One region of the Alteribacillus bidgolensis genome, then DNA from elsewhere that is predicted to be linked to it. Evidence: a T-box and tRNA genes for the amino acid it is inferred to sense, from the RefSeq annotation. Region 1 holds a T-box; the other holds one or more tRNA genes.

Region 1 (15,807 bases):
GTTTCTTCATCTAGCCCTACAGTGTGCAGAAGCTCAATGATCCGGTTTTGTCGTTCCTTTTTTGTCAATCTATCATGCAGAATGAGCGGCTCTTCAATTAAATCTCCTACGCTCATTCTAGGATTGAGTGAACTATATGGATCTTGAAATATCATTTGCATGTTCTTTCGATAAGGACGGATTTTTCGTTGAGAATAGCTTGTAATATCCTTGCCATTAAAAATTATTTTGCCTTCCGTAGGATCAAGCAGTTTTAAAATTAAGTGACCAAGTGTTGACTTTCCAGATCCTGACTCTCCAACGAGACCAAGCGTTTCACCTTGATAAATGCTTAAAGTTACGTTTTCTACTGCCTTTACGTGCCCAATTGTTCTTTTTAAAATGCCGCCTTTCACAGGAAAATATTTTTTGAGATTTTTTACCTCTACTAATTTTTCTTTTGTCTCTGATGGTGTAAGAGAATTAGTTTGTGTTTCGCTGTTCATGATTGTCACGGGGCTTAGTCTCCTCCCCTCTATACAGAATACACCGAACCTCATGATCATTGTTAGTTTCAATTAGTTCTGGTACTGTTTTTGTACAAGCTTCTATAGCATGCTTACACCTTGGTGCAAATCGGCACCCTTCCGGAAAAGCATGGGAAGGCGGTACCGTTCCTTGAATAGATTCTAGTCTTTTTTTTTCATCTTCTATCCTAGGTATACTTGCTAAAAGTCCAATCGTGTAAGGATGCTTTGGATTACAGAACAACTCTTTCACTGAAGCTTTTTCTACGATTTGGCCGCCATACATCACCATGACTTTATCTGCCGCTTCGGAAACGACTCCAAGATCGTGGGTAATCATAAGAACGGCCGAATTTGTTTGATCCTTCAGGTCTTTCATCAAATCAAGAATTTGGGATTGAATGGTAACATCTAGAGCAGTTGTCGGTTCATCTGCAATAATCAGTTTTGGATCACAAGACATAGCGATAGCAATGACTACCCTTTGTACCATTCCTCCTGATAATTGATGGGGATACATATTTACTATTTGGGCTGCATCGGGCAGACCTGCCATTACTAATAAATCGACAGCTTTATTGTATGCTTCTTTTTTCTTCATTTTTTTATGTTTTCTTAACGGTTCAGCTATTTGCATACCTACTGTAAACACAGGATTCAAAGAAGAATGAGGGTCTTGAAATATCATTCCAATCTCGTTCCCTCGCACTTTTTCCATTTGCTTATCGGAAAGCTTAAGTAAATCTTTTCCCTCAAGCTTAATGGAGCCTTCTATAATTTTGCCAGACGGTTCTGGAATAAGTCGTATAATCGACATAGAAGTCATACTTTTTCCACTTCCTGATTCTCCGACTAAGGCTGTTGTTTCTCCTTTATGTATGACAAAGTCCACTCCATCGACCGCTTTCGCTTGTTTCTTGTTTTCAAATGTAATATATGTTTTTAATCCATTCACTTCAAGCCGTGGCTCATTGCTCATATACACACCCCGCATATTTATCGTTTCCTGTTTTCGCACACTTTTCTAGGGGAGTATATACGAAAACGAATCTTTGTACTGTTTTAATTCAACATTTACATCCGCATTTAAAATCCCGTCAATCTGCGATAGTTCCGTATTGACAAATTTGACTAAATCCTCATTATTTCGGAAGTAAGCTTGTATAATTAAATCATGTTTTCCTGAAAAAGCACCAATAAATCGAACTTCTGAATAGGAATTCAGGTATTCAGCTATATCTTCTTGCTTTCCTAGTTTTGTCGATAAGCCTATAATCGCTTGAACTTTCAGTCCAACTTTGTTTGGATTTGTATGGATAATAAATTCAAACACATTGTTTTTCAACATTTTATTTATACGTGAGCGCACAGTCCCTTCACTAACGTCAAGAAAACGAGCTATTTCACTATAAGAACGTTTCCCATTTTCTTGAAGGTAACCTAGAATTAAGAGATCAGTTTGGTCTAAAGTTTTCATATACCTCACTTCATTTCCTTACTATTTTAAAAGAATCTCTTTTCGTTCTTTACGAAAACAATAAATACTTAATCTGTTTGTTAATAAATTCGTACATTACCTGCAATCAAAGTTATTATAAGTAATTATAATAAATATTGCAATACAGTTTTCAGTTTTTTTCGAATCTTTATTTTATATACTTTATATTTTGCCATTGAATTCTATCATTTCAACCTATTACACAAAATCGGGTGCCCTTGAAGTTTATAAATACTTTACGTACAGGAAAAATAAAAAGAAGGCTGTTATACACACCCGCCTTCTTTTTCGTTCGTTTTATTGCTTTTTGATAAATTCTTTGCCGCCCATATATGATCGCAAAACTTGAGGAATTTTTATACTGCCATCTTCTTGCTGATAATTTTCCATAATAGCTGCAACTGTTCTTCCAATGGCAAGACCAGAACCGTTCAATGTATGGACAAATTCTGTTTTAGACTTTTGATCTCGTTTAAAACGTATATTAGCACGACGCGCTTGAAAGTCTTCAAAATTACTGCAAGAAGAAATTTCTTTAAAGTCTTCATAGCTTGGAAGCCACACTTCGATATCATACTTTTTAGCTGCAGTAAAACCAAGATCTCCGCTGCACATATTCATAACACGGTATGGAAGTTCTAGAAGCTGAAGAACTTTTTCTGCATGGCCTGTTAATGTTTCTAATTCTTCATACGAATCTTCTGGTTTTACGAAACGAACAAGCTCCACTTTATTGAATTGATGTTGACGAATTAAACCACGCGTATCTCTTCCTGCAGAACCTGCTTCGGAGCGAAAACAAGCGCTGTAAGCAGCGTATGCAATCGGTAAATCATCTGCTTGTAAAATTTCATCACGATACAAATTTGTTACTGGCACTTCCGCTGTAGGTATTAAAAAGTAATCTTCTTCTTTAATCTGAAATGCATCTTCTTCAAATTTTGGAAGCTGCCCCGTACCTGTCATACTATCACGATTAACCAAGTAAGGAGGGAGCAATTCTTCATATTCGTGCTCTTCCTCATGTAAGTCCATCATAAAGTTAATTAATCCACGTTCTAATTTTGCTCCAGCGCCCTTATAAAACACAAATCTGCTTCCTGTTACTTTAGAAGCTCTTTCAAAATCCATCATTTGCAATTCATCTGCAAGTTCCCAATGGGCTTTCGCTTCAAACGGGAAGGAAGGGACTTTACCCCATTGTCGAATTTCTTCATTATCTGTCTCATCTTCCCCGTATGGAACACTTTCATGAGGAACATTTGGAACACGAAGCATGAGATGGTTCAGCATTTCTTCAACTTGCTTTAATTCTTCATCTAATGCTTTAATATCAGCTGAAACTTTTTTTGTTTCCTTTATCAAATGATCAGCGTCTTTCTTTTCTCTTTTTAGCTGAGCTACTTGCTGTGAAACTGTATTTCTCCGCTGTTTTAACTCTTCTGTTTTTTGGATAAGCGTTCTTCGTTTTTCATCTAGTTCTTGAAATTTATCAATTTCACTAATATTTTCTCCCCGTTTATCCAGCTTTTGTTTTACCTCGTTAAAGTTATTACGAAGTCTTTTAACATCAAGCATAGGAAGTTCCTCCTTTTATCTATAGTTGCATTAAAAAACTCGGCTTACTGCCAAGTCCAAATGGCGGAAGCAGTAGTTTTGCTTATACCTTGATCCTTTAACAAAGTTAAACTTTCCTAAGGTATAAAAAAAACCCGTCCCTTTTCTTGCAGGGACGGGAATTACCCGCGTTACCACCCAATTTGCAAAGAAAAATCTCTGCCTCTTTGGATCCTGTAACGCGGATGAAACGGAGAGAACTACTTATTTTCACTCTCTCGCTCAGAGCAGGATTCATTACATTCTGCAGCCGGTTCGCACCAACCACCGGCTCTCTGGGTGTCAGAAATGCAATTACTATTGCCCCTCAACGCTTTTTATGTCAATGCCATTGAATCAGCAGCTGCTTCTTTTGATTCTCTTACCATTTGTACAAAGTATTGATGAAATCGTGCGTCCTCTGTTAATTCAGGATGAAACGAACAAGCCAATAAATGATTCTGTCTGGCAGCAACAATTTCTCCTTCAAACTCGGAAAGAATTTCTACTTCTTTTCCTACTCCGGTAATAAGTGGAGCACGAATAAATACTGCTTCGACATCTACCCCTACATCTTTGACAGAAATCTTTGTTTCAAAACTTTCCCGCTGCCGGCCAAAAGCATTTCTTTGCACTTCCATATCCATTAATTGAAGGTGGCTTTGTGTTTCATCTTTAATATCTTCAGCCATTAAAATTAAACCTGCACAAGTACCAAAAATCGGTTTTCCCGCTTCGGAAAACTGTCGAAGCGGTTCAAAAAAACCATATTTATCAACTAAACGGCGCATAGTTGTACTCTCTCCGCCGGGAAATACTAAACCATCAAGTTTTTCCAGCTCTTCCACACGTTTTACTATCTTCACTTCCACATCAGGTGCATGTAAACAGTTAACATGTTCACGAACAGCACCCTGTAACGCGAGTACTCCTATTTTTAACATGGTTAACCCTCCTTCATGTTAAATTTGTTTATTGAGGGCGGATTTACCAGCCGCGGTCCTGCATACGTTCGGAAGGCTCAAGATTAGAAATCTCCATTCCTTTCATTGCCGTTCCAAGACCTTTAGACAGACGTCCGATCAATTCATAATCTTCATAATGAGTTGTTGCTTCTACGATAGCTCGTGCAAATTTATCAGGCTGGTCTGATTTAAAAATACCGGAGCCAACAAATACACCGTCTGCTCCTAACTGCATCATCAACGCAGCATCTGACGGAGTAGCCACACCGCCAGCTGCAAAGTTTACAACAGGCAGCCTTCCGTTTTCTTTAATTTCCAAAAGCAATTCATAAGGAGCTCCCAAGTTTTTCGCTTCTGTCATTAATTCATCCTTTGATAAACCAGTAACTTTTTTCACTTGAGACTGCACCATTCTCATATGGCGTACAGCTTCTACAATGTTTCCTGTCCCTGGCTCGCCTTTTGTTCTAAGCATGGAAGCACCTTCCCCGACACGTCGAAGAGCTTCGCCTAAATCACGGGCACCGCACACGAAAGGTACAGTATATTCGCTTTTATCTAGATGATATACCTCATCGGCGGGAGTTAATACTTCACTTTCATCAATATAATCTGCCCCAAGAGCTTCTAAAACTCTCGCCTCAACAATATGACCAATGCGTGCCTTAGCCATTACTGGAATAGATACAGCACTCATCACTTCTTCTACGATTGTAGGATCAGCCATACGAGCTACTCCTCCAGCAGCACGAATATCTGCTGGTACCCGCTCTAAAGCCATAACCGCTACAGCTCCAGCTTCTTCTGCAATTTTTGCTTGTTCAGCGTTTACAACGTCCATGATGACGCCGCCTTTTTGCATTTCTGCCATTCCACGTTTAACTCTATCTGTACCTCTATCTGCCATCTTTCATTCCTCCCGCATAATCGAAAAATATATTTATTTAGTATTGTTTACCAATAAATCACAAGCATACAGATTCGATTTTATTATGATAATTATTGTAACACTACCTTTTCAGAGAATAAAGTACTATCCTCTTCTTTCCGGTTTTTGCTGTTATTCTGTCACCCAATCTTTATTATTAAAATAAACCTCTGACAAAACTGGCTGCATTACTCCACACACTTCCAAAAAAACTGCCAATACCGCGAAAGGTCAATGCTATCCATCCTGCTTTTTCAACATCTTCTTCAGCGACTAATGGTACTTGGTTGTTGTCTGCCATGTTATCTTTCAAGTAATTATTTCCTTCTTCCTCCACCGTAACAGTGCCAATAACTGTCCCAGACTCAATGGGTGCTTCTAACTGCCCCTCTTCATTGAGTAATTCTTCATCTAATGACACTACAGTATTCACGTTTTCTGTTTCTCCCTCTTCAACTAAAACAGACAAAGATTCACCTGCAGACACGGTAACTTCATCTTCTTTTCCTTTTGTAACAGGAACTGTTTCTTGTTCTTCAAACTGGTCTCCTTCTGCCACAACCTCTTCAAACGTGAAATCATCAAAACCATAATCAAGTAATTTAGCCGTTTCTTCAAAACGTGCTTCTCTTGATTCGGTTCGCATCACTACAGATATAAAGCGAAGTCCATTTCTTTCAGCCGTTCCAGTAAAAGCGTTACCAGCCAGGTCAGTAAAACCAGTTTTTAACCCGTCTACACCTTCGTATGGCATCGGCCCCTCTGGAAGCATCCAATTCCAATTTTGCATTTCTATGTAATCTTCTGTACCTTCTTTAAATGTTTTTTCCACAATACTTACCGTGTCCAGCACTTCTGGGTAATCATTTAATAAATGGTACGTAAGGATGGCGGTAGCTCTTGCAGACAGCATATTTTCAGCATCAGCTTCTGTCCCGTCTGGATGAGCTCCGTTCATTGATCTATTATTAAGTCCAGTTGAATTAACGAACTCATATTCTTCTAAATCTAATTCTTCTGCTTTTTCATTCATCGTATTTACAAAATTGCTTTCTGAACCGGCAATGTGTTCAGCTAAAGCTACCGTAGCCCCATTCGCAGAATAAATGGCCATTGCTTCATATAACTCTTGGACTGTATATGTTTCATCCTGCCGCAAAGGAACGTTAGAAAGTGCCGTATCCAGTGACAGCTGCCGTACTTTATCGCTGATGTCAACTTCTTCATCCCAAGAAATTTCTCCATTATTAACCGCTTCATGTACTAAATACTCTGACATAATTTTAGTCATACTCGCTGGCGGCAAAACCAAATCTATATCGTTTTGATAAACAATTTTTCCAGTTTCTGCTTCTACTAAAATAGCTGAATCTGCTTCTAATTCAGGCTCTGCAGCTGAAACTGTATGCCCTGAATCAAATAGAATACTTATACATACAGAAAAAATAACACTTTTTTTTATCCAATTCATTCTTTTCAAAATCTTGCACCCCCACGGTCTTCTTGCACAAACGATATTTTATCATAGGTAAAAGTAAAAAAATAGATAGACATGAGACCTATTTCCTGCTTACGCCAATATTTCCCGGGAAAAGAAAAAAACTGCCTCAAAAGAAGATATTTCTGAGGAGTTTTCTCTCTTTAAGAAAGACAACAATTTCGTTATTCAGAAATATCTTTTTGAGGCAGCAACTAATTATAGGCAGGTCTTATAAGTTATAGTTAGGAGCTTCCTTAGTTATTTGAACATCGTGGGGGTGACTTTCCCTTAAACCAGCATTGGTAATGCGGGTAAAACGAGCATTCTCTCTGAGATCATTTAGGGTTTCAGTTCCGCAGTAACCCATACCCGCGCGGATACCTCCAATTAATTGGTGCAAGGTATCAGACAATGGCCCTTTATAAGGGATTCTCCCTTCAATACCTTCAGGCACTAATTTTTGATTATTCTCTTGGAAATAGCGATCTTTGCTCCCTTGTTCCATCGCTCCCATAGAACCCATGCCGCGATACACTTTAAACTGTCTGCCTTGATAAATTTCTGTTTCCCCCGGGCTTTCCGTTACACCAGCCAGTATACTGCCAAGCATCACTGCATGGCCTCCCGCTGCCAATGCTTTAACAATATCTCCAGAGTATTTAATACCGCCGTCCGCGATGATTGGCGTATCATATTTACTCGCTTCACGAGCGCAATCATACACAGCAGTGATCTGCGGCACTCCTACGCCTGCTACAACACGTGTAGTACAAATGGAACCAGGACCGATTCCAACTTTCACCACATCAACACCTGCTTCAATAAGGTCTTGCGTTCCTTCTGCAGTGGCTACGTTTCCTGCAATAATGGTTAAGCTGGGATATGCTTCTCTAATTTCTTTCACTTTATTTAAAACGCCTTGCGAATGACCGTGTGCTGTATCAATGACAATAACATCAACTTCTGCGGTAACTAGAGCTTCCACACGCTTTAACGCGTCATTCGTTACACCGACAGCTGCCCCTGCTAATAAACGGCCTTGGTCATCTTTTGCGGAATGAGGAAATTCAATAACTTTTTCAATATCTTTAATAGTAATAAGACCTTTTAACGTTTGGTCTTTTTCTACAAGAGGAAGTTTCTCTATTTTGTGTTCCTGAAGAATTTTTTCTGCTTCCTCTAAAGTGGTGCCAACAGGTGCTGTGACAAGATTGGAACTTGTCATGACATCTTCTATTTTAATGGAATAATCTTCAATAAAACGCAAGTCTCGATTTGTCAAAATACCAACTAGTTTTTGATCTTCATTGACAATAGGTACCCCTGAAATACGGTATTTACCCATTAAATGTTCTGCATCAAATACTTGCCGTTCTGGTGTTAAAAAGAAAGGATCTGTAATTACACCGCTTTCCGAACGTTTTACCTGATCTACCATCTCAGCTTGCTCTTCAATAGACATATTTTTATGAATAATACCCAATCCACCTTCTCGAGCAATCGCGATAGCTAATGAAGCTTCTGTAACGGTATCCATCCCGGCACTAATAATAGGGATATTCAAATTTAATTTCTCAGAAAGAGAGGTTTTCACTGATACGTCACGCGGGTGAATATCTGAACGGTCCGGAACCAACAGTACATCATCAAACGTCAAGCCTTCTTTAGTAAACTTGTCTTCTCTCACAGTTATTTCATCCTTTCTTTTATGTTTTCTTAGACAGAATAGGTGTACGTGACTAAGCGCTTTTTTCTAGAAAACCACCCGTCATAAATAACTCATCTGTTGTTCAAACTAAAATAAATGATAACTATTTAAGATTTTTAATTTAAACAATTAGTGTGTCTTTATTCCTGATATTTTCTAATATCTTATCATTTTTTTTGGGATGGCACGAGTAAAAGAAATAAGTTTAAACATTCCGAAAAATTAACTGAAGGGAATATGATGAGATTCAAAAATGCTTATTAAGGAACATAACAATTATCATAACAGTAATGAAAACGCAACCAACAATCCTTTGAATGTTGTAATACAAAAATACTTGGGAAGGAGAGACTTGCCAATAAAAGGAGGATTTAAAACAACCATGCATACAGATTTTTTTTCTTATTACTCTCCTTTCGAATCACAAGAAGTACTGCGCCGCTGGCTATTACATAGCTATCAGCTTCGGCCTGCTTTTAAAGAGGAAGCCTATACTTGGAGTTACCAAAATACCTCTGTTTTTCATTATGAATGGCTGATTGGAAGAAATTATTGGATGGAAGGTATCAATTCTTCTTTATTGATAAAACCTCTTCTTCTTTTTTATGGACTTACTCACCTGTTAAAAGGCCTTGTTTTAATAGAAGATCCTTGTTACCCTGCATCTGTTGAAGTATTAGCGCATGGAGTTACGGCAAGAAAAAGAAAAAGGAAAGGGTATACCTTTATGGATGATGAAATCAAAATTCAAAAAAGAGGGTTTTTCCCTCATTTTTCAAATTATCTGTTTCACGTGGAACATTCACCAGGAGAAAAATGGAAAATGAAGGAATTGCTTTTGCTCATTGAAGGTATGGCCTCCCTCTATTTTAAAGTGAGGGGAACAGAGGATTTGTATGAAGTGTATGTACAAGATTCATTTTTCACTATACAAACAAGCAAACAAATTCAAAGAGAAGATGTTGAATCCTTTTCTAAAGCGCTTGAAAACATAAACATACCCACCGAACACGTCACTAACGTAAGTGATTCATCTATTACTTTTAAAGTGAAATCAATCAATAATGATCAAAAATCTCTTCTTTTAAAGCACAATGATCAATTCTACCTGCCACCGTCATTTCCATCTAAATACTGCTATCTACCTGAGTTATGTATACATTACTTACTGTTATATAACTTAAGCATGATTTGCAGGTATGAAGGAGAATGGTGGGGAGAGGTGATTTCACAGCAGTTTTCAGAGGATTTCCCCATGATTAAAACATATTTAACCATTGCTGGTGAAAAAGTTCCTTCTCTTTTTAAATCTTTCTTTGTTTAAAAAAAAGTACATCTTTCTTGTCGTGTTAGAAAGATATTTTAACTTCATTTGTGTTAAATACTGTCGTTTTGCTTAACCAATAACTTTTATTAAAAACGTAAAAAACCCTCGGCTATGAGCCGAAGGTTGTTCTTATTCGTTAGAATTACTGGTTTCATCTGTAGAAGAAGTAGTCGATTCTTCTTCTGTTTGATTTTTTAATGTTTCTTGACTGTTTGTTTCGCTTGGTTCGGTTGGTTCTTCTTCGGGAGTTTCAACTGGTGCCACGGTAGAGACTTCTTCGCCATCAGCAAGACGGATTAATTTTACTCCTTGGGCATAACGGCCAAGTCGAGAAATTTCTTGGGTTTCCATACGTATTAAAACACCATGAATAGTCATAACCATAATATCATGATCTTCTGATATACATCTCATGGAAACAAGATCACCGTTACGTTCTGTCAAATTACATGCTTTAAGACCTTTTCCGCCACGATTTTGTATCTTAAATTCATCGATCGGAGTTCGTTTTCCATACCCTTTGTTTGTAACCATTAATACGTCTTTATCTTCAGAAGAAATATCCATGCCAACTACTTCATCATCTTGAACTAAGGAAATAGCTTTAACACCAGTCGCCGTACGCCCCATGAACCTTACGTCTTTTTCATTAAAATGGATAGCCATACCGAGTTTTGTCCCGATAATGAGGTTTTCATTCCCCCTTGTCAAACGGACACCGTGAAGTTCATCGTTCTCTCTGACATTGATTGCAAATAAACCGCCTTTGCGGATGTTCGAAAAAGCAGACAGTGCCGTCCGTTTAGCGATCCCTTTTTTGGTTAAGAAAAATAGATATGCTTCATCTGAGTACTCTTCAACCGGAATCACTGTACTAATTTCTTCATCTTTATCTATTTGTAAGAGATTAATAATCGGAATCCCTTTAGCTGTTCGTTTTAATTCAGGAATTTCATAACCTTTCAACCGATACACTTTCCCCTTATTAGTGAAAAAGAGAATCGTTTGATGAGAACTTGTTGTAAATAAATGTTCGACAAAATCATCGTCGTTTGTTCCCATCCCTTGGATACCGCGGCCGCCGCGTCTTTGACTGCGATACGTATCAATAGGCATACGTTTTAAATAACCATAATGAGAAATTGTAATAACAACATTTTGACGAGGAATTAAGTCCTCATCTTCAATTTGGTTTTCCCCTGCGGTAATGACAGTTCTGCGTTCGTCATTGAACCTTTCTCTTAAGTCAGCTATTTCATCTCGAATAATTTCGAGCACACGTTCTTCACTTGCTAAAATAGCTTTTAATTCTTTAATTTTTTCCAAAAGATCTTTGTATTCTTGTTCAATTTTATCTCTCTCTAAACCTGTCAAACGCTGCAGACGCATGTCTAAAATAGCCTGGGCCTGATCGTGACTGAGAGAAAATTTCTCCATTAATCCGTTTCGTGCAATGTCTGTCGTTTCCGAGCTGCGGATTAGTTCAATTACTTCATCCAAGTGATCTAAAGCTACTCGCAAACCTTCTAAAATATGGGCTCTTGCTTCTGCTTTTCTTAATTCAAAAGCAGTACGGCGCTTAATTACCTCTTTTTGGTGTTCAAGATAGTAACTCAAACACTCTTTTAGGTTCAATACTTGCGGACGGCCGTCTACTAATGCAAGCATATTAATTCCGAAGCTTGTTTGAAGGGCCGTTTGCTTATACAAATTATTCAACAATACATTTGCATTGGCGTCTTTTCGGACTTCAATAACGATCCGCATTCCATTTCTGTCCGATTCATCACGCAAATCCGTGATACCTTCAATTTTTTTATCTCTTACTAGTTCAGCAATTTTTTCTATTAATCGCGCTTTATTGACTTGGTACGGTAATTCATCCACAATAATCGATTGCTTACCGCTCTTTTGTTCGTCAATATAAGCGTTTGCTCGAATAATAATCGAGCCTCTGCCTGTTTGGTACGCCTTTTTAATACCAGAGCGTCCAAGAATGGAAGCACCGGTTGGAAAATCAGGTCCAGGTATATATTCCATTAATTCAGGTACAGTAATATCAGGATTTTTACTGAGTGCCAGCACTCCATCAATAACTTCACCAAGCTGGTGCGGGGGAATATTAGTAGCCATCCCAACAGCAATCCCTGCTGCACCATTAACAAGTAAATTTGGAAACCTGGCTGGAAGGACAATCGGTTCTTTTTCATTTCCGTCATAGTTGTCTTGATAGTCAATCGTATCTTTATTAATGTCACGTACCATTTCCATGGAAATTTTGGCCAATTTCGCTTCAGTATAACGCATTGCTGCAGCTGCATCACCATCAACTGAACCAAAATTTCCGTGACCATCCACTAACATGTTACGATAACTAAAATCTTGTGCCATTCTGACCATCGTTTCATACACGGCAGAATCACCATGCGGGTGATACTTACCAATCACGTCACCGACGATACGAGCAGATTTTCGGTATGGCTTATCCGGTGTCATACCTAGTTCATTCATCGCATATAATATGCGGCGGTGGACGGGTTTAAGGCCATCTCTTACATCCGGAAGTGCACGGCTGACAATAACACTCATAGCATAGTCTAAAAAAGATGTCCGCATTTCCTGGCCAATATTTATTTCTGTTACTCTTGATTCGTTCTCTGCCATTCCTGCAACCTCCCAAAATTTTGGAGCTGTGATAAGAAAAGCGCACGCGCCCTTGTCAGCCTCGACAGGTAAATGTTCTCCAGGCAATAAAGGCGCTCTTTGCCTTTAATGACTGGAGGTTATTTAACCCCGAGAGGCTGGGCGCTGAAGCTAGACATCAAAGCGCAAAATTTTATACTTTCTTATCTGATTAGAAAAGCGCAAGCGCCCTAAAAATAACATTCGATGCTGATCATTAACCGTACGCTTTTCGGCCTCTAAACGACCGGGGGCTCGCGCTGTAATCTACATTTCAATACTTCTTAAGCAAAGGACAAGCGCCCTGAATGGCTATTACAGGCGCCTGCTTGCTTAAACATCTAAATTCTTTACGTAGTGAGCATTCTCTTGAATAAAATCTCTTCGTGGTTCTACACGGTCTCCCATTAACGTTTCAAAGATCTCATCAGCTTTCATCGCATCTTCAAGTGTCACCTGCAGGACAGATCGTGTCTCCGGGTTCATCGTTGTTTCCCAAAGCTGCGAAGGGTTCATTTCTCCAAGCCCTTTATATCGCTGGTAGCCGGGTTTTGGCTGAGAAGGAAGTTCTGCGAGAACCTTTTCTAGATCCTTTTCTACATACGCATAACGCACCGACTTGCCTTGCTGAATTTTATATAAAGGAGGCTGGGCAATATAAATATATCCTTTTTCGATCAATGGACGCATATACCGATAGAAGAAGGTTAAAATCAATGTGCGGATATGAGCCCCGTCCACATCTGCATCGGTCATAATAATAATTTTATGGTACCTTGCTTTAGCTATATCAAATTCATCTCCAATACCCGATCCTAAAGCGGTAATGATGGAACGAATTTCGTTGTTAGCGAGAATCTTATCCAACCTTGCTTTTTCGACGTTGATAATTTTTCCTCTAAGCGGCAGTATAGCTTGGAAGTGCCGGTCTCTTCCCTGTTTAGCAGATCCTCCAGCAGAATCTCCCTCCACAATATATATTTCACTAATAGAAGCATCTCTTGAAGAACAATCAGCTAGCTTCCCTGGCAGCGAACTGACTTCTAATGCATTTTTCCGGCGAGTAAGTTCTCTTGCTTTTTTTGCCGCTTCTCTTGCTCGTGAAGCCATAAGACCTTTTTCAACAATATTTTTAGCCGTATCAGGGTTTTCTGCTAAAAACCTTGAAAAGTTTTCACTGAATAAAGAGTCTGTTATTGTTCTTGCTTCACTATTTCCAAGTTTCGTTTTAGTCTGACCCTCAAATTGCGGATCCGGAATTTTCACAGAAATAATAGCGGTTAATCCTTCACGCACGTCATCCCCAACTAAATTAGGATCATTTTCTTTGAATAAATTATGCTTTCTAGCGTAATCATTAATAGCACGTGTTAATCCGGTCTTGAAACCAGATTCATGGGTTCCGCCTTCATGCGTATTAATATTATTAGCAAAGGAGTATATATTGCTCGTATAACTGGAATTGTACTGCACCGCTATTTCTACTTGAATTTCGTCTTTTTCACTTTCAATAAATATCGGCGGCTCGTGAAGAGCTTCTTTTTGACGATTCAAATACTCAACAAAAGAAGCAATACCGCCTTCGTAATAATATTTGACTGGCTCTACTTCTTCATCACGTTTATCTTCAAATACGATGTGTAATCCCTTATTTAAGAAAGCAAGTTCTCTTAGACGAGTGGCAAGTGTATCGTAATCAAATTCACCTGTTTCCTTAAAAATCTCGGTGTCTGGTTTGAAATGAATCTTTGTTCCGTGTTTCTCTGTTTTTCCGATAACCTGGAGATCTTGTTGAGGTACTCCTCGTTTAAAATTCTGATAGTATACTTCTCCATCCCTATGCACTTCTACTTCTAACATTTGTGATAGAGCGTTTACTACAGAAGCCCCTACACCATGAAGACCACCGGAAACTTTATAACCTCCGCCGCCAAATTTACCGCCAGCATGTAATACGGTCATTATAACCTCTAAAGCTGGTCTTCCCATTTTCTCATGCATACCGACAGGGATACCGCGGCCATTATCTTGAACCGTAATGCTGTTATCTTTTTCAACCGTTATATAAATATGATCGCAATAACCGCCCATGGCCTCGTCAATGCTATTGTCTACGATTTCCCAAACCAAGTGATGAAGGCCCCGTCCGCTTGTTGAACCGATATACATTCCCGGTCTCTTGCGCACTGCTTCTAAACCTTCAAGTACTTGGATTTGGCTTTCATCGTATGAATGCTGTTCTATTGACAATTCTATTCACCTTCACTTCCATACATGTTCGTTTGAACATAAACAAAACTATTAGGCAAACTGACGTTTCGCCGAGTCATCAGGCGAAAGTAGTTTGTCTTGTATTTTTTACAGATTATATTTAATAATTTCCTATCAGTATTGGAAAGACTTAGACATTTCGCCGAATCTGCATTTTAAAAGTACAGGTACCTTGGCCAATCCATAGATGCTGTCTTTCTAGAATAAAGTACAAGTAAAGACTAAGGCTTCCAACATACAGGGACGTACTAATGCCGCCGTTGCGACAGGACGTGGCGTTTTTAGCGGTTTCCTTTAACATAGCGGCAAGCAAAGTTTTTCTAAAAGAGCAGAAACCAAGATTTCATTTTCTTCATTCATAATATCTTAAAGCATGTTAAGACTGAGAACTTTCCCCAACATCTTCACTATAATCGTCAAACTCTGAAACCACTTGAGCACGACGTCTTAATGTTAAAGAAGAAATGGGAGATAAATATACTCTGTCGATCGTCACAACTACGGACTTTGTAAGCTCTTTTGAAATTTCTATTACATCCCGGTTTTTATGCGAAGATAGAAATTGTTTCGTGATACTTGAAGAGTCATGTGTATCTTGATCTAGAATAGCTACGACGTCTTTAGACCGTATAACCGTATCTCCGCCTAAATGAATAAACATCGATTCCACCTCATTTCATTATTTCATTTGTTTCACTGTTCCTGCCTCTGCATAAAATGTGGAGGCTTGTTTTAATGTTTCGTGTTCTATTCCATCTACGCTGGTCGTAGTTACAAATGTTTGGACTTTCCCTTGTATAGTGTTTAACAAATGAGACTGTCTATAATGATCTAATTCAGAAAGTA
Region 2 (15,807 bases), 2.9 Mb from region 1:
CTTTAATCATAGAAAAATTAAGGCAAACGTATTACCATTTTCAAGAACTTGCAGCTCCAATCATTTTATCTGCAGGAGTTGGGATAAGTGCCGTAATTATGAGTGCATCACGTACTGGTTACAGTGATTGGTATGACTATTTGTTTGGCAGTATTGTTTCAGTGACTGGTGAAGATTTAGTTTTTATTATATCAACTGCTTTAGCAGTAATAATCATCTTTCTTTTGCTTTATAAGGAATTCGTTTCTGTGTCATTTGATCAAGAACATGCTAAGGTTTCAGGAATCTCCATAAAATGGATTAACTTTCTATTTTCTCTGCTTGTAGCCTTAGTTATTTCAATGTCGATGAAAGTCGTTGGGGTATTGCTGGTTGGAGCACTTGTATCTCTTCCAGTTGCTGCAGCTTTACAAGTTGCAAAAAGTTTTAAACAATTACTTTTATGGGGAATAATTTTAGGAGAAGCAGCCGTTTTAGCAGGTGTATATTTTTCATATCATTTTGATATTGCAACAGGAGGAATGATTGTTGTCACTTCTTCATTTTTATTACTTATTATTTTAATTCAGAAAAATTTCCGGTATGCGTTTGACGGGAGGAAGAGATGATGAACGTACAACAAGCGTTGAATAGATTAAAAAAAGAAGGATTTAAATTCACTGGCAAGAGAGAAAAACTGCTTCACCTTTTTGCTGAAGAGAAGCGTTATTTATCGGCTAAGGATGTATTAACATTCATGCAAAAATTGTATCCCGGTGTTAGTTTTGACACTGTATATCGAAACTTGGCCTTATTTGAAGAAATGGGAATACTGGAAATGACTGAACTTGAAGGAGAAAAACGTTTCAGGTTCAGCTGCTCGACGACAAAGCACCATCATCATTTAATTTGTTTAGAATGCGGAAAAACAAAACAAATCCATTCTTGTCCGATGGATTGGATTGAAGAAAGTGTAGAAGGCGAATTTGAAGTGACCGGTCATAAATTTGAAATATACGGTTACTGTACAGAATGTCAAACGCTTACTGTGCAAAATTAACACCAATGGAACGGTTGTTTGAAATTGGCAGTTTGAAAGGATAGCCCCGTGGGATAATAAGAATGCTCTTTTTTGTATGGTTTTTAAGAAACTTGAAAAGAGCAGGGAGGGGGCAGCAGCATGGACGAAATGGATAAGCAAAATAATGAGTTGGAAAATGAGGCGAATCTTCTTGCAAACGAAGGAGAATATCCAGAAGATAATCTCGCGGATACAGATTATAATATGGAAACAGCTTCAGAAGTAGCAGCTCCTGGAATTGGCAATCGCTCGAATTTAGCAGAACCTGAACGAGAAGAAGAAGAGCAGGATGCGACAATGGAAGCAAATGTCAATGATGAATCCATGGGAAAAGGACTTGGTATAACAGCATTGATTTTAAGCATCTGTTCTTTATTTTTCTTACCCGTGATAACAGGTGGGGCAGGAATAGTCCTCGGTATTTTTGCAGCACGAAAAGGAGCAAATGCTTTAGGATATTGGTCTATCGGTTTAGGTGCTTTTTCGATTGCTATGACCGTCATTTTTGCACCATTTTTCTAGTTACAAAGCAACCTTTTCCAATTTTATTAGGAAAATGGAAAAAGAAAAGAGCTGTTCCGAAAAATCGGAACAGCTCTTTTAAATAAAAAAGGTGTAAACAGTAATAACTACTCAAAAAAGCCAAGCAAAACTATGACTTCCGCCCTTGGGAGATGGCAATAATCCAAGTTTTTCTAATTAGGTGCTGCAGTTTCTTCTTTTTTATAATGTTCTTCCGCTATTTTATCGACTTCTTTTTTTAATTCCTCTACCATGGTTTCTTCTGGAACCTTCCGTATAATCTCTCCATGACGGAATAAGAGACCTTCTCCGCGAGCACCGGCAATGCCAATGTCAGCTTCTCTTGCTTCTCCTGGCCCGTTAACGGCACAGCCAAGCACCGCCACTTTAATTGGTGCTTTAATAGTGGAAATGTAATCTTCTACTTCATTTGCAATGCTTATAAGGTCAATTTCAATGCGTCCGCAGGTTGGACAAGAAATCAGCGTTGCTGCATTAGAAGCCAGCCCGAATGTTTTTAGTAGTTCTCTGCCAACTTTTACTTCTTCAACCGGATCCGCACTTAAGGAAATACGTAATGTGTTTCCAATGCCTTTACTTAAAATAGCGCCAAGTCCTGCCGAACTTTTCACCGTTCCAGCAAATTGCGTTCCTGATTCCGTAATCCCTAAATGAAGAGGATAAGAAAATGCTTTGGCTGCTTTTTCATATGCTTCAATAGCGAGATTTACATCAGAGGCTTTCATTGAAACAATAATGTCATAAAAATCCAAATCCTCAAGGATTTTAATATGATGCAAAGCACTTTCTACCATACCATCTGCAGTCGGATAACCATATTTATCTAAGATTCGCTTTTCAAGTGAACCGGCATTCACACCAATACGAATAGGTATGTTTTTCTCTTTTGCCGCTTTCACTACGGCTTCTACTTTTTCTCGCTTCCCAATGTTACCAGGATTAATTCGAATCTTGTCTGCTCCGCCTTCGATAGCTTTAAGAGCGAGCCTATAATCAAAGTGTATATCAACCACAAGCGGAATGCTTATCCTTTTTTTTATTTCAGGAATTGCTTCTGCGGCTTTCATATCCGGACACGCAACACGAACGATTTGGCACCCGGCTTCTTCTAAACGTTTTATTTCAGTGACTGTTTTTTCTACATCATGGGTTTTTGTGGTGGTCATACTTTGAACGACCACTTCATCATTTCCGCCAATAACCAGATTCCCTACTTTTACAGGTCTGGTTTCTGTACGGTGAGTGATATGGCTCATGTATCCATTCGCCCCTTTTGTGGTTATTAGTGTGATAATTTTGGTGGCTTTTATGGTTATTTAAAATGATCACGTGGTTATTGTATCAGCGTTTTGAATGATTTGGCAAGCAGAGCTGTTCCTCGTTAGCAGCATTATGAATTCGATTCATAAACTGGAAAGAAATATGACTTGTCCACTTGAATGCTTTCTGGAGACAAACCATTATTTAATTTCTCAAAGTCGCTGCTGATTTGTTCGATTGAAGCTGGAACGGGGCCGTCATGCAGCTTTTCAACAACAGATAATACGGTTTGGCCAGGTTCAACTGTAACTTCTATTTTATTTTGGTCGTCTAAGGTATCAGAAGAAGGGAGGGACGTCGAACTGCTATCTGATTCCATCGGTGGTGTAAATAATGTACCTTCAGTTATATCATAATATATGGAAGTACAAACTAGTAAAAAAAGAAGAAAAAATAACAGTTTTTTCATTTTCCTTAATCCTCCATTACATTCATAAAAGTTATAATGTATACGTATGAGTAATATAGTGTTTTATGCTTCAAAGTTGGACAAGTTGAAAAAAGGAGAGTTGGATTATAAATGAAAATGTGGAATAGGGTATTGCTCGGATTTATAACTTCAGTGATTATAGCTAGTGTTCCTTCTGCTGCGTTTGCAGATGCTGCAGAAGGAGAAGTTACAGTAACTTTAGGTGAAGACCTAAGTGAAAAGCAAAGAAGCAGTTTGCTTGAAGAAATGGATGTGGCTGAGGACGTCGAAGTGGTAACAGTAACAAATGAAGAAGAACACGACTATTTAGGAGATTACATGGATGCTTCTGATATTGGGAGTAAAGCGTTGTCGTCTTCCAAAATTACAGCAGGCAATGAAGGCAAAGGAATTAATGTGGAAACGAATCATATTACGAAAGTGACGGAAGGTATATATGCCAATACGTTAGTCACAGCGGGGGTTGAGGATGCAGATGTTTATATAACCGCTCCTTTTGATGTATCAGGTACCGCAGCTCTTACAGGTATTATTAAAGCGTATGAAATTCAAAACGACATCGATATTCCTGAAGAGCAGAAAAAAGTGGCTAATGAGGAAATGGTAAAAACCTCGGAACTTGGGGAACGTATAGGTATGGAAGAAGCAACAGAGCTCATCACAAGAATTAAAGAAGAAATCGGTGATCAACCAGTTGAATCAGAAGAAGATTTACGCGATTTAATTGAGAGAATTGCGAATGAAATGGGTATTGAGTTAACAGATGAGGAAATGGAAGGACTTGTTTCCTTGTTTAATCGTATGAAAAATTTAAATATCGATTGGAACCAAGTGCAAGATCAAATCACACATATACGAGATAATTTAGACGAATTCTTAAATCGGGAAGATACGCAATCGTTTATCTCCAGCTTTTTAGATTTTATTAATGAATTAATTGATTCACTCAGAAGCTGGTTTGGCGGAGAAAACGAATCAGCTTAACAAAAAATAATTTAAAAAAAGGTTTGCACAGTTTATCGTGCAAGCCTTGTTTTTTTAGGTTTTTAATGTGATTATTAAGCCGACTTTTTCTTTTGGATTTTATATCGTGAAAATCTATGGAAAAAAGGATAAAATAGAAGTGAAACGGTTTAATGCTGCATACGTATACTCAATTGAACTCTATTGAATTTATGCTCAAAAAGGAGCTGAAAAATAATGGAACTGTTAAATTATGCAAGTATTGGGTTTTTAATTGTGTTTTTTGGGACCGTTTTTTTAACAGGGGAAATGTTAGTAAAAGCAAAAGGGTTATTTGCCGTTTTAGGAATAGCTTTTATGAGTTTGTTCTTTTCTGTTCATATTGACTCAGCATCTAGTATGTGGATTCTTATTTTATATGCTGCTGGTCTTGGCTTAATTATATTAGATGGAAAAGTTATCAGTGACGGAACGATAGCTGTATTAGGTGCGCTGCTTATGGGGCTTGGCATAGCTGTTCCGACACCGAACATTACGTATGGTATATTAGTTGTATTTGGATTTATAATAGGCCTTTTTGCTGCAGGACTTTTCTTAAAAGTATTTCCTCGAAGAAAATTATGGTCAAAGATAACGCTTAGAGATCGGTTGAGCGGGGAACAGGGGTATAATTCAATGAGTGACACATACAAAGCACTCGAAGGAAAAGAAGGAAAAACAATCACACCCTTCCGTCCGATAGGAACGATTACTATTGAAGGAGATCAATATAGTGCGACAAGCGGTGGACAATGGATTGAGTCCGGTGAAGAAATAGTCGTCGTATCTGTAGATGGAACAAGAATACTGGTAAAGAGAAAAGAAAATAATAACGAATAAAGAAAGAAACTGGAACAAAAACCAGTTTCTTTTTTATTCTGATACTGCTGCATTTTTTGGTTTTGGTAATTTTTTGTAAACATTGTATAACATGAAAAATGCAATGGCCCAATAGAGTGTGAAAGCAAACGGCAATTGAAATGGCAACACATCAATAAGTGCAGAAATGACAGTAGGCAGTGTCACTGTATAAGCACAAATAATCCAAATTTGACGATAGGTTAAACGAATCGGAGCGGCTTTTCTTATTAATAACCCAAATAGAGTAAGGGCAAATATTCCTATAAATTTTAAGCCAGTTGAAAATAAATAAAGTAATAGCAAAACAACAGGAATCAATATGGGAAACAATCCACTTAAAGTATCCGCAAATGTTAGGATATCATCTTTTGATAATTGAATATTTCCAGCTTGATCATACCGAAACGTTTGTATTGTGCCATCTTCTGCTATTACTACCTCTTCACGCAGTAACGCAGTAGTGTTTTCTTCTTGTTCTATATCTTCTCTAGTTATTTCTCCGGATGCATCAAAAACAATGGTTTCATTCTCATGTTCATATATTTGAGGTTCCTTTTGCTCCGAGTGAAGTTGGCCGTTTTGCAGTTGGAAGTCTGGGATTTCTTCTGAAAGTGCATTTTCTACTTTATTGGCTGTCGAAAAAATAGTGTTTGTAAATAATACGCTAACAGGAATACTAGTAATTAACATTAAGAAAAACACATAACCAATGGTTTTACCAATTCCTTGAAACCGGAAACGGCCGATATACATTGGTGAGTATAAACTTTTTAAAAACTTTTGGAATATGTTCACAACACAATCTCCTTTCTGCCGTTTTATTTTACCTTAATATTTCTAACGAAAAAAGGACTTGTTCGTTGAAAAGACGAAACAAGGGGCAGTGTTTGTTAAATTCTTCTTAAAGTTATGAGCAACAGCAAATCGATACCTTTATAAATGAAAATCTTAATAAAATCTTTACAAAAATTAAATAATTCCTCAATATTGTATAAGTACGATGTAAGAGGTTTGTCGAAAAAGGGGATATAATTTTAATCGAAGGGATGAATAGATGTGGATCTTCAAACAATCTTATTCACATTTTTAGGTGGTCTCGGTGTATTTTTATTTGGAATTAAATTTATGGGAGACGGTCTTCAAAAAATTGCTGGAGACAGGCTGAGAGAAATTTTGGACAAGTTTACAAGCAATCCTTTTATGGGTGTACTGGCCGGGATTTTTGTAACGGTATTGATTCAATCAAGCAGTGGTTCTACAGTTTTGACCGTTGGACTCGTTAATGCTGGTTTTATGACCCTTCAGCAGGCAATTGGGGTTATAATGGGAGCAAATATCGGAACAACAGTAACAGCTTTCATTATTGGTATTAAGATTGAAGATTATGCTTTACCTATTTTATTTTTAGGAACAGTTCTTATCTTTTTCTTTAAAAATAAGAAGGTTAACAATTACGGACAAGTTATTTTCGGGTTCGGCGCTCTTTTCTTTGGTCTTTCCTTAATGGGAGATGGATTAGAGCCTTTAGAAGGTTTAGAAGGCTTTAAAGAATTAACTCTTAATATGAGTGAAAATCCGCTCTTGGGTGTAGTTATAGGTGCTTTATTTACCGTATCTGTTCAAAGTTCTTCTGCCTCCATTGGTTTGCTGCAAGAACTTTATGACCAGGGCTCCCTTATGTTGGATGCTGCTCTTCCAGTGTTATTCGGTGATAATATTGGTACAACAATAACAGCTGTACTGGCTGCTCTAGGTGCTTCCGTAGCAGCAAAACGTGCAGCCCTTACGCATGTTATTTTTAACCTTATCGGGGCAACAATTATTATTATTTTATTAGTTCCGTACACTGCTTTTATTGAGAATCTGCAAGGCTGGCTGAATTTAAATAAGCCGATGACGATTGCTTTTGCACACGGAATTTTTAATGTATCGAATACAATTCTTCAGATTCCATTTGTTGGCTTGCTTGCTCTACTCGTTACAAAATTAATACCTGGTAATGAAACAGAAATTGAATATAAAGCGAAGCACCTTGATACCAGTTTTATACAGCGTTCACCTTCGATTGCGTTAGGACAGGCAAAGTCGGAGACACTTCGTATGGCAGAGTTTGCTGAAAAAGGACTTATAGAAGCTAGAAATTATTTGAAAACAAATCAAAAACGGCATTCCGAATTAACTGTTCAATTTGAAGAAGCGATCAATAATTTAGATAGAAAAATAACCGATTATCTAGTAATGATCTCTGAGCGATCTTTATCAGATGAAAATTCAAGAATGCATTCTTTGTTAATGGATACCGTCCGTGACTTAGAACGTGTCGGTGATCATATGGAAAATTTAGTCGAGCTCGTTGATTATCAGCTCACAAACAAAGTAACACTTTCAGAGGATGCGTATGCTGATTTGGAAGAAATGTTTGATTTAACAATAAACACTTTAAAAAATGCAATAAGCGCGTTAGAAAATGATGATTTAGAAGAAGCAAAAGAAGTAGTAAAACAAGAAGAAGAAATAGACAAGATGGAACGTAAACTTCGGAAGAAGCATATCTTACGACTGAATGAAGGTAAATGTTCTGGTTCGGCAGGGATCATTTTTGTTGATATTGTCAGCAACCTTGAAAGAGTTGGAGATCATTCCGTTAATATTGCAGAAGTAGTATTAGAGGAAGAATAATGTATAATAAGAAGGTGTCCAATAAAAAGGATGCCTTCTTTTCAATTATCCCGTGTTACTAGTCATAACAGGAAGGAATAAATTTTATGTTTGATACCGTATTGTATATTTTAGCGGCAATATGTTATGTCCTTGCAATAATAGGTGTTGTTTACCCAATTGTCCCTAGCGGTTTATTTTATGGAGCAGCTGTACTTATACTAGGATATATTAAAGGGTTTATGAATTTTGATGTGTCTTTTTGGATTATTCAAGGAATAATAGCCTTTTTCTTATTTTTCGTTGACTATGCTGTTAATTATTTTGGTATACAAAAGAGCGGTGGAACAAAAGCTGCAGTATGGGGCAGTTTAATTGGTATTGTTATCGGTCCCTTTATCATCCCGGTTATTGGTATTCTCATTGGTGCAATCGCCGGAGCCATCATAGGGCAGGTGTTTTCAGGAGAAAAATCGTGGAAAAAAATAGGGAAAGTCGGATTTGGATCTGTCGCTGGTTTTATTGTAAGTGTATTATTAAAAGGAATTGTATTAATTTCAAATATGATTTATCTTCTTATTAAAATTATATAAAAAAATTGGATGAAGTTGTTGACTAGGTGTTGCTACCATGATAATATAATTATTGTCGTTGAAAAACGGATTGCTTATCTTCATAATTAAAATTCCACAGTAGCTCAGTGGTAGAGCTATCGGCTGTTAACCGATCGGTCGCAGGTTCGAATCCTGCCTGTGGAGCCATTTTGGCGGTGTAGCTCAGCTGGCTAGAGCGTACGGTTCATACCCGTGAGGTCGGGGGTTCGATCCCCTCCGCCGCTACCATATTATTAAAAATTAAACTAGTTTTAAAAACACATTGGAAAAAAACGGGAAGTTTATTCCTAAATGGCGGTTGTGGCGAAGTGGTTAACGCACCGGATTGTGGCTCCGGCATTCGTGGGTTCGATTCCCATCAACCGCCCCACTATTTGTTCAAAATTTTATAATATGGACCCTTAGCTCAGTTGGTCAGAGCTGACGGCTCATAACCGTCCGGTCGTAGGTTCGAGTCCTACAGGGTCCACCATTTTATAAAAAGCATGATAATCGTGCTTTTTTTGTTTACTGTTTTTACTGAATGATAGGATAATAAGGCAAACGGAGGAATACCCAAGTCCGGCTGAAGGGAGCGGTCTCGAAAACCGCCAGGAGTCTTTACGGGCTCGCGGGGGTTCGAATCCCTCTTCCTCCGCCATACATACGCCACACATAAATTTTTACCTAAACAAGGATGTATATTAAGTATATTATTACTCTTTTACCTCTCTTTTTTATTCTTTAGGAAAGTAATTAAGGATTCCGGCCAAGTCAAATTGTCGGAATCCTTAGTCTTTTCTTATTTAATTTAGCGTTGTTTTACCATAAAAAATTCACTGATCCTTAGTATTTCAATGTTTAACTCCGTAATAACTGGGGTACTGTATATGTGGTGTTTTTTCGAGAAGTTTCATAATTGTTGAAAAGAATTTAAGATTTTGGTAACGTTAAAAATGGCAGACTTATGAAACTGTTATGTTTTGTAGGTGCATCGCTTCTATTCAAGAGTTCTCAGCAAGAAAAACACCAAAAAACAAACCTTTTTAAGGAGGAGATTGAACAATGGCAAACCATCAACTACCTGAATTACCTTATGCACCAAACGCTCTTGAACCACATATCGATGAAGAAACAATGAAAATTCACCATGGGAAACACCATAACACGTATGTAACAAAACTTAATACTGCCCTTGAAGGTCAAGATGAACTTGCTGCAAAAGATGTGAACGAGCTTATCAGTGATTTAAACTCGCTTCCGGATAGCATTCGTACTGCAGTACGAAATAATGGAGGCGGCCACTCTAACCACACTCTTTTCTGGCAGATTCTAAGCCCAAATGGCGGCGGTGAACCTGGTGGAGAACTTGGAGATGCTATTAACAGTAAATGGGGAAGCTTAGATAAATTCAAAGAAGAATTTAAAAATACTGCACTAGGCCGTTTTGGCTCTGGCTGGGCTTGGCTGGTTGTTAATAATGGCGAACTTGAAATTCAAGATACACTTAATCAAGATTCTCCGATTATGGAAGGAAAAACACCTATTCTTGGCATTGATGTTTGGGAGCATGCTTATTACCTTAAATATCAAAACCGTCGTCCTGACTATGTAGAAGCATTCTGGAATGTAGTAAATTGGGACGAAGTATCTAAGCGTTACAGCGAAGCAAAATAAATCAATCAAACCGCCGCCAAATAGCGGCGGTTTTTTGCTGTCTAGAAAATACATTTTTTATTGAGGATTTCTGACTCCGTTTTATTTGATCTTGCATTTAGCTTGCCAATTCAGCGTTGTCACTGGACGACGTTACGTTCTTAGCAGAACTTTCTTTCGAGAAGCCAGTGCTTTTGTTCTGAAGATCAATTTCAGTAGTTCCAGCTCATAGTGCATAGCCGTCTTGACTTTGCGGCACAATATGGTCAAGGCGGGTGGGGCACGATGGCTAAGTCAATTACAAGAATTTTACTCGGAAATGTACAAGTGACGAAAAATTTATTATTATTATTAGTAATCGGCGGTCTTTATGCTATATCTATATCCTTATCCAATACGTTTGTAAATATATATTTATGGAAGCAATCCGGTGAAGTTTCGGATATCGCGTTATATCAACTGGCATCCGTGACAACTCAACCTGTTGCTTTTTTATTGGCCGGCTATATTTCAAAAAAAGCTGATCGCATTATTTCCTTGCGTTTAGGTGTTTTTATACTAACTGCTTTTTATTTAACTGTTTTATTTGCAGGAGAATCAGCTGAAACGATTCTTCTTTTATTAGGGGCATTACTAGGCATGGGATTTGGTTTTTATTGGCTTGGATATAATGTTCTCACATTCGAAATAACAGAACCGGATACTCGTGATTTTTTTAATGGATTTGCAGGTCTGTTAACCTCGTTTGCGGGGATGATCGGTCCGATAAGTGCAGGGGCTATTATTACATGGATGCCTGATACACAAGGATATAAAATGATATTTTTTATATCATTTTTCCTCTTTATTATGGCTGTACTTTTAAGTTTAAAGATGAAACACCGGCATGCTGAGGGGCCATTAAAAATACCAGCAGCTGCCAAAGAAATAAAAAGAAACTTGGCATGGCGAAAAATCCTCTATTCCCATTTTATACAAGGATTAAGAGAAGGTATATTTGTCTTTATCATCGTTCTGTGGGTTTATATGGCAACAAATAGTGAACTTGCTCTTGGTAGTTATGGTTTAGTAACGTCTGCAGTTTCTTTTGCAGGTTATTTTTTGGTAAGCAGGTTCTTAAAACCTTCACGTCGTAAAAAAGCCATTTTTATTGGAGGGATTTTGTTATTTGGTGCTGTTTTTCTTATCGTTTTTAATCCCGCTTATCCTCTCTTAATGACATATGGAGTTATTGTTTCAGCTGCTTATCCCATGCTCCTTGTGCCATATGTCTCTTTAACCTATGATGTGTTAGGAAAAGCTTCAAGTGCAGGCCCCCTTCGGATTGAGTATTTGATTACAAAAGAATGGTTTATTAATGGTGGCAGAGCGGTGTCTATCTTATTATTGTTATTAGGCATTTCTTTATTAGATGAGAAACAAATTATTCCTATCCTTATGGTGATTTGTGGATCTGGTCACTTTTTTATCTATTTTGTTATAAAAGGTATTGACACAAGATTTCTTCAAAATAAAAAAGAAGTGAATAGTGGAATGCCTGAAAACGGAGGAGGAGATTCTCTCACTTGAGAGGTTCTCCTCTTTTTTGTTGTTTCATTTAGTGCTAAAATAAGGAAGGTTGCACTTCACCATTTTTACGATAGCTGGTAAAGGGAGAGGAATAGATGTGGCAAAAAATAAAGTTGGAAAGAATCGAATTCCTTTCCGGTTAAATTTATTATTCTTTGCTGTTTTTATATTGTTTTCGGCATTAATTTTAAGACTTGGTTTTATCCAAATTGTTCAAGGCGATGAATTTGAAAGTGAACTTGAACAAACAAGCAGTGAAACAGCTCGAATTGATGCGCCCCGTGGTCTTATGTATGACAGAAACGGGGAACTCATTGTCGATAATGAACTCGTATTATCGCTTACATATACAAATGAACAAGATGTCCCTGATGACGAAAGGATACGTATTGCGACAGAGCTGAGTAAATTAATTGAAGTTGACAGTGAAGAGATGGAGAATATTCCAGAGCGAGATAAAAAAGACTATTGGCTGGTGACACATCCAGAAGAGGCTGCTGAATTACTTACTCAAGAAGATAGGAACACAATAGAAGATGATGATGAACTGTATGACCTGCAGTTGAAGCGAATTACAGATGAGCAGTTAGATGAATTAAATGAGGAACGAGAAATTATAGCAATTTGGAGAGAAATGACAAGTGGTTATTATGATTCTCCACAGCGAATTAAAAAAGGACTGTCACGAGAAGAAGCCCACAGCATAAGCGAACGGTTGGATAACTTGTCAGGAGTTGACATTTTACGCGATGCAAACCGGAAGTATTTATATGAAGATGCTTTTCCTCGATTTTTTGGACGTACAGGAGCTATTCCGCGAGAAAATCTTGAGGAATATTTGGCCAAAGGGTACGATAGATCCGATGAGGTAGGCACGAGTTTTCTCGAAGAATATTATGAAGAAGCACTTCGAGGTAATAAAGGTGAAATCTTAAGCGCTAATAAATCAAATAATTCTGGGAAAGAAAGTAATGGGAGCCGTGGGAATGACCTTGTTCTGTCGGTTGATATGGCCCTGCAGCAAGAAGTTGAAACCATCATTGATGAAGAAGTAGACAGCTCCACCGGCAGCTTTATTAATGACAAAGAGGCATATGTGGTATTGATGGAGCCGCAAACGGGAGAAATATTGTCCGTTTCCGGGTATTCTGATCACCTTGGCTCTATTTCGAGCTCGTTTGAAATGGGGTCTACCGTAAAACCAGCTACTGTAATGTTGGGCTTACAAACAGGTGTAATTAACCAACATTCAGTCGTGGTCGATAGAACGTTAAATATACCTTACACCCCGCCTATAAGCTCTGTGTCTAATTTGGGGCCAGTCAATTACTTGACGGCGCTTGAAAGGTCTTCAAATGTGTTCATGGCACACATAGCAATGGAATTAGCCGGCTATAATTATGGTGTGAGTCAAACCTGGAATACGACCGAATATAATGAAGCTTATGATACTTTCCGCTACTATTATGATCAATTTGGGTTAGGAGCAGAAACAGGTGTGGACCTTCCATTTGAATCTACAGGCATAAATGGAGGGAATGCAAGTCCAGGTAATCTTTTATATCTTAGCTTTGGTCAGTTTGACACCTACACCCCGATGCAGCTTGCTCAATATGTTTCAACGATTGCAAATGATGGTTATCGTATGAAACCTCATTTTGTTAAACAAATACGCGAAGCTAGTGCAGATAAAACTAAACTTGGAGCAGTTCGCCAGCAGTTTGAGCCTACAATTATGAATAAAGTAGATATAAATAATGAGTATATCAACATGGCTCAAGAAGGGATGTGGCGAGTAACAAATGGGAGCAGAGGAACGGCGCGCTCTTATTTTAATGATACAGAATATGTAGCTGCTGGAAAAACTGGTACAGCAGAAATAAGAATTCGCCAGGATGGATCAAACAGGGTAGTCGAAGGAAATAACCAAGCTTTTATTGGGTATGCTCCATATGACGATCCAGAAGTAGCCATCGCTGTTATTGTGCCATACGTCTATAAAGACTCTGCAGGCGGAACAAGCGGTATTGCTAATGCCATTGCAAGACGATCATTGGATGCTTATTTTGATTTAAGAAAAGACCGTCCGGACATCGAACCAGATGATACAGACGAATAAAAAAAGGCTGATGGCAGTGTTTTTGAGCTGTCATCAGCCTTTTATTAAAGGATCAAAGTATAAGTAAAACTACGTCTACCGCCATAGGACTCGGCGGCAAGCCGAGTTTTTCTAATGCTATTTTGTTATCTTCGTAATAATTTCCTTTTCCGTCATGTCACTATTCACTTTATAAAAACCGGCTTGAATATTTGTAGCTGCTTCACTATTTTGCAGTTCCTTTTTAAAAGTATCTATGTTTTCAATTATATTTAACTGATGAAGCAATGACACAGCATCATTACTATTCATTCCTTCTTCTATATGTAAAACAGCATGAGTAGGAAAATCATTTGAGTCTTCTTTTTGTTGTGGTTCTTTGTTTTGCTCTAGTTTTTCTGCCTCTTTATTATGTAAGACAGTAAATCCTTCTGCCTCTAGAAAAGTAATAATTTCTTGTTCTTCCATCTGCTGAATGGAATGTTTCTCAGCATTTTGATAAGAAGTATTTTTAGGCTCAGCTGATGTATTAGGGGCGAAAATAAAATAATAAATACAAACAATACATGCAGCAAAAAACCAACCAGCAGCAAAAATTTGAACCCCTTTTCTATTCATTTTTAAACCTCCTTATTGCAGACTGGCTAGCAAGTACTTCACTTCATCTTCCTTTAATTGCATAGCAGCAGCAATTTCATGAACGCTCATGTTTTGCTGAAAATATTTATAAGCTTCATTGACCAGCTCTTTATTTGTTTTTGAACGGCTCACAGGCGGGTTAGGTTTTACCGTTGTAAGTAATTCTTCTTCTAACAATTGGAGTCTTTTTTTTATGTGGTATACTTCCCCCATCATATTTAGCGACAATTGCTCCAATTCATTTTTTGTTTGATCTTTGTTTTTTAATAAAAAAGAACAACTAAATAGTATTAAACTTACTAAGAGTAACATAATAATTAACCATTCCATCATTATTCCTCCGATTGTAAAATCCCAAGTTTTTCTAAGAATATTATACATGCTTCTTCATAAAAGGAGAATGGTTTTCGTTAAATGAAGGTGGTTTTGTAATTATAACTTGATAGCTAGTCGTGTATTTGCTATTATTGTTAAGTATGAAAGAAGATGAAAAACGGGGAGGGAATGCGTCATGCGTGTACAAGTAACGTTAGCTTGCACAGAGTCAGGCGACCGTAATTATATTACGTCTAAAAACAAACGTAAAAACCCAGAACGCATTGAACTAAGAAAATTTAGTCCGCGATTGAACAAATACACTGTGCATCGCGAAACAAAATAAGCAGGTGGAGGGAATGCTCCTCTGCTTTTTTTATACTTTGAAACGTTTACTTTTATAAAGGAGTAACGTATAAGAAGACAAAGGCTTCTGCCATTTAGACTTGGCGATTAGCTAAGTTTTTTTACACGGTTAGAAATTTAAGTTTTAATAGTATAAAACAAACCACGATTTTCACCATTTGAACTTGATGAAAATCGTAGTTTTTCTAATTCATATAAAGTTACGCAGCAAGGAGTAACATGATGAATCAAAAAAGAGATTTTCGCTTACATATTAGAAATCAATTTGAAGAATTACCGGTTCATCTAATAAATACAAAAAGTAATAATGTGTATGATCACTTATTTCGTTGGAACATGTGGCAAGAGGCATCCAGGGTTGCTATAACGATGGCTGCCAATAATGAGGTAGAGACAAGACCAATCATCGAAAAGGGCTGGGAACAAGGTAAAATAATGGCGGTGCCAAAAGTAAATCCTAAACGCCGAACATTAGATTTTTATGAAATAAACTCTTTTAATGAAACACGAGAGGATTTTGCCGGCATTTTAGAACCTGATCCATCGTTAACACGACTCATAATTAAAACAAGTTTCGATTTAATTATTGTACCGGGGCTTGCTTTTGATAAACAAAAATTCCGAATTGGTTTTGGCGGGGGCTATTATGATCGTTTTTTAGAGGGTTTAAACGTTACCACGTGCTCTTTGGTGCTAG

Evidence for each region. A T-box is a leader RNA that pairs with one kind of tRNA and senses whether it is charged. The one in region 1 lies ahead of serS (serine--tRNA ligase), so its partner is inferred to be a tRNA-Ser.
Region 2: it has a tRNA-Ser gene. The T-box ahead of serS (serine--tRNA ligase) is inferred to sense a tRNA for this amino acid. The anticodon was not compared.

Annotation. Positions count from the first base shown of each region.
Region 1 is NZ_KZ614149.1:3,247,040-3,262,846, reverse strand. It holds gene CEF16_RS16070 (ABC transporter ATP-binding protein) at 1-485, opposite strand, end outside; gene CEF16_RS16065 (ABC transporter ATP-binding protein) at 463-1,485, opposite strand; gene CEF16_RS16060 (Lrp/AsnC family transcriptional regulator) at 1,531-1,983, opposite strand; gene serS (serine--tRNA ligase) at 2,302-3,582, opposite strand; T-box leader at 3,730-3,941, opposite strand; gene pdxT (pyridoxal 5'-phosphate synthase glutaminase subunit PdxT) at 3,939-4,544, opposite strand; gene pdxS (pyridoxal 5'-phosphate synthase lyase subunit PdxS) at 4,588-5,472, opposite strand; gene CEF16_RS16040 (D-alanyl-D-alanine carboxypeptidase family protein) at 5,651-6,964, opposite strand; gene guaB (IMP dehydrogenase) at 7,203-8,660, opposite strand; gene CEF16_RS16030 (YaaC family protein) at 9,064-10,005, shown strand; gene gyrA (DNA gyrase subunit A) at 10,138-12,672, opposite strand; gene gyrB (DNA topoisomerase (ATP-hydrolyzing) subunit B) at 13,024-14,940, opposite strand; gene remB (extracellular matrix regulator RemB) at 15,338-15,622, opposite strand; gene recF (DNA replication/repair protein RecF) at 15,641-15,807, opposite strand, start outside.
Region 2 is NZ_KZ614149.1:353,924-369,730, forward strand. It holds gene CEF16_RS01895 (metal ABC transporter permease) at 1-608, shown strand, start outside; gene CEF16_RS01900 (Fur family transcriptional regulator) at 608-1,039, shown strand; gene CEF16_RS01905 (DUF4190 domain-containing protein) at 1,160-1,582, shown strand; gene ispG (flavodoxin-dependent (E)-4-hydroxy-3-methylbut-2-enyl-diphosphate synthase) at 1,756-2,859, opposite strand; gene CEF16_RS01915 (hypothetical protein) at 2,994-3,332, opposite strand; gene CEF16_RS01920 (DUF1002 domain-containing protein) at 3,444-4,337, shown strand; gene CEF16_RS01925 (NfeD family protein) at 4,554-5,195, shown strand; gene CEF16_RS01930 (DUF1189 domain-containing protein) at 5,229-6,011, opposite strand; gene CEF16_RS01935 (Na/Pi cotransporter family protein) at 6,273-7,895, shown strand; gene CEF16_RS01940 (DUF456 domain-containing protein) at 7,982-8,467, shown strand; tRNA gene CEF16_RS01945 (tRNA-Asn) at 8,561-8,635, shown strand; tRNA gene CEF16_RS01950 (tRNA-Met) at 8,640-8,716, shown strand; tRNA gene CEF16_RS01955 (tRNA-His) at 8,783-8,858, shown strand; tRNA gene CEF16_RS01960 (tRNA-Ile) at 8,884-8,960, shown strand; tRNA gene CEF16_RS01965 (tRNA-Ser) at 9,034-9,128, shown strand; gene CEF16_RS01970 (superoxide dismutase) at 9,533-10,144, shown strand; gene CEF16_RS01975 (MFS transporter) at 10,409-11,692, shown strand; gene CEF16_RS01980 (peptidoglycan D,D-transpeptidase FtsI family protein) at 11,790-13,811, shown strand; gene CEF16_RS01985 (hypothetical protein) at 13,929-14,408, opposite strand; gene CEF16_RS01990 (hypothetical protein) at 14,421-14,762, opposite strand; gene rpmG (50S ribosomal protein L33) at 14,941-15,090, shown strand; gene CEF16_RS02000 (5-formyltetrahydrofolate cyclo-ligase) at 15,330-15,807, shown strand, end outside.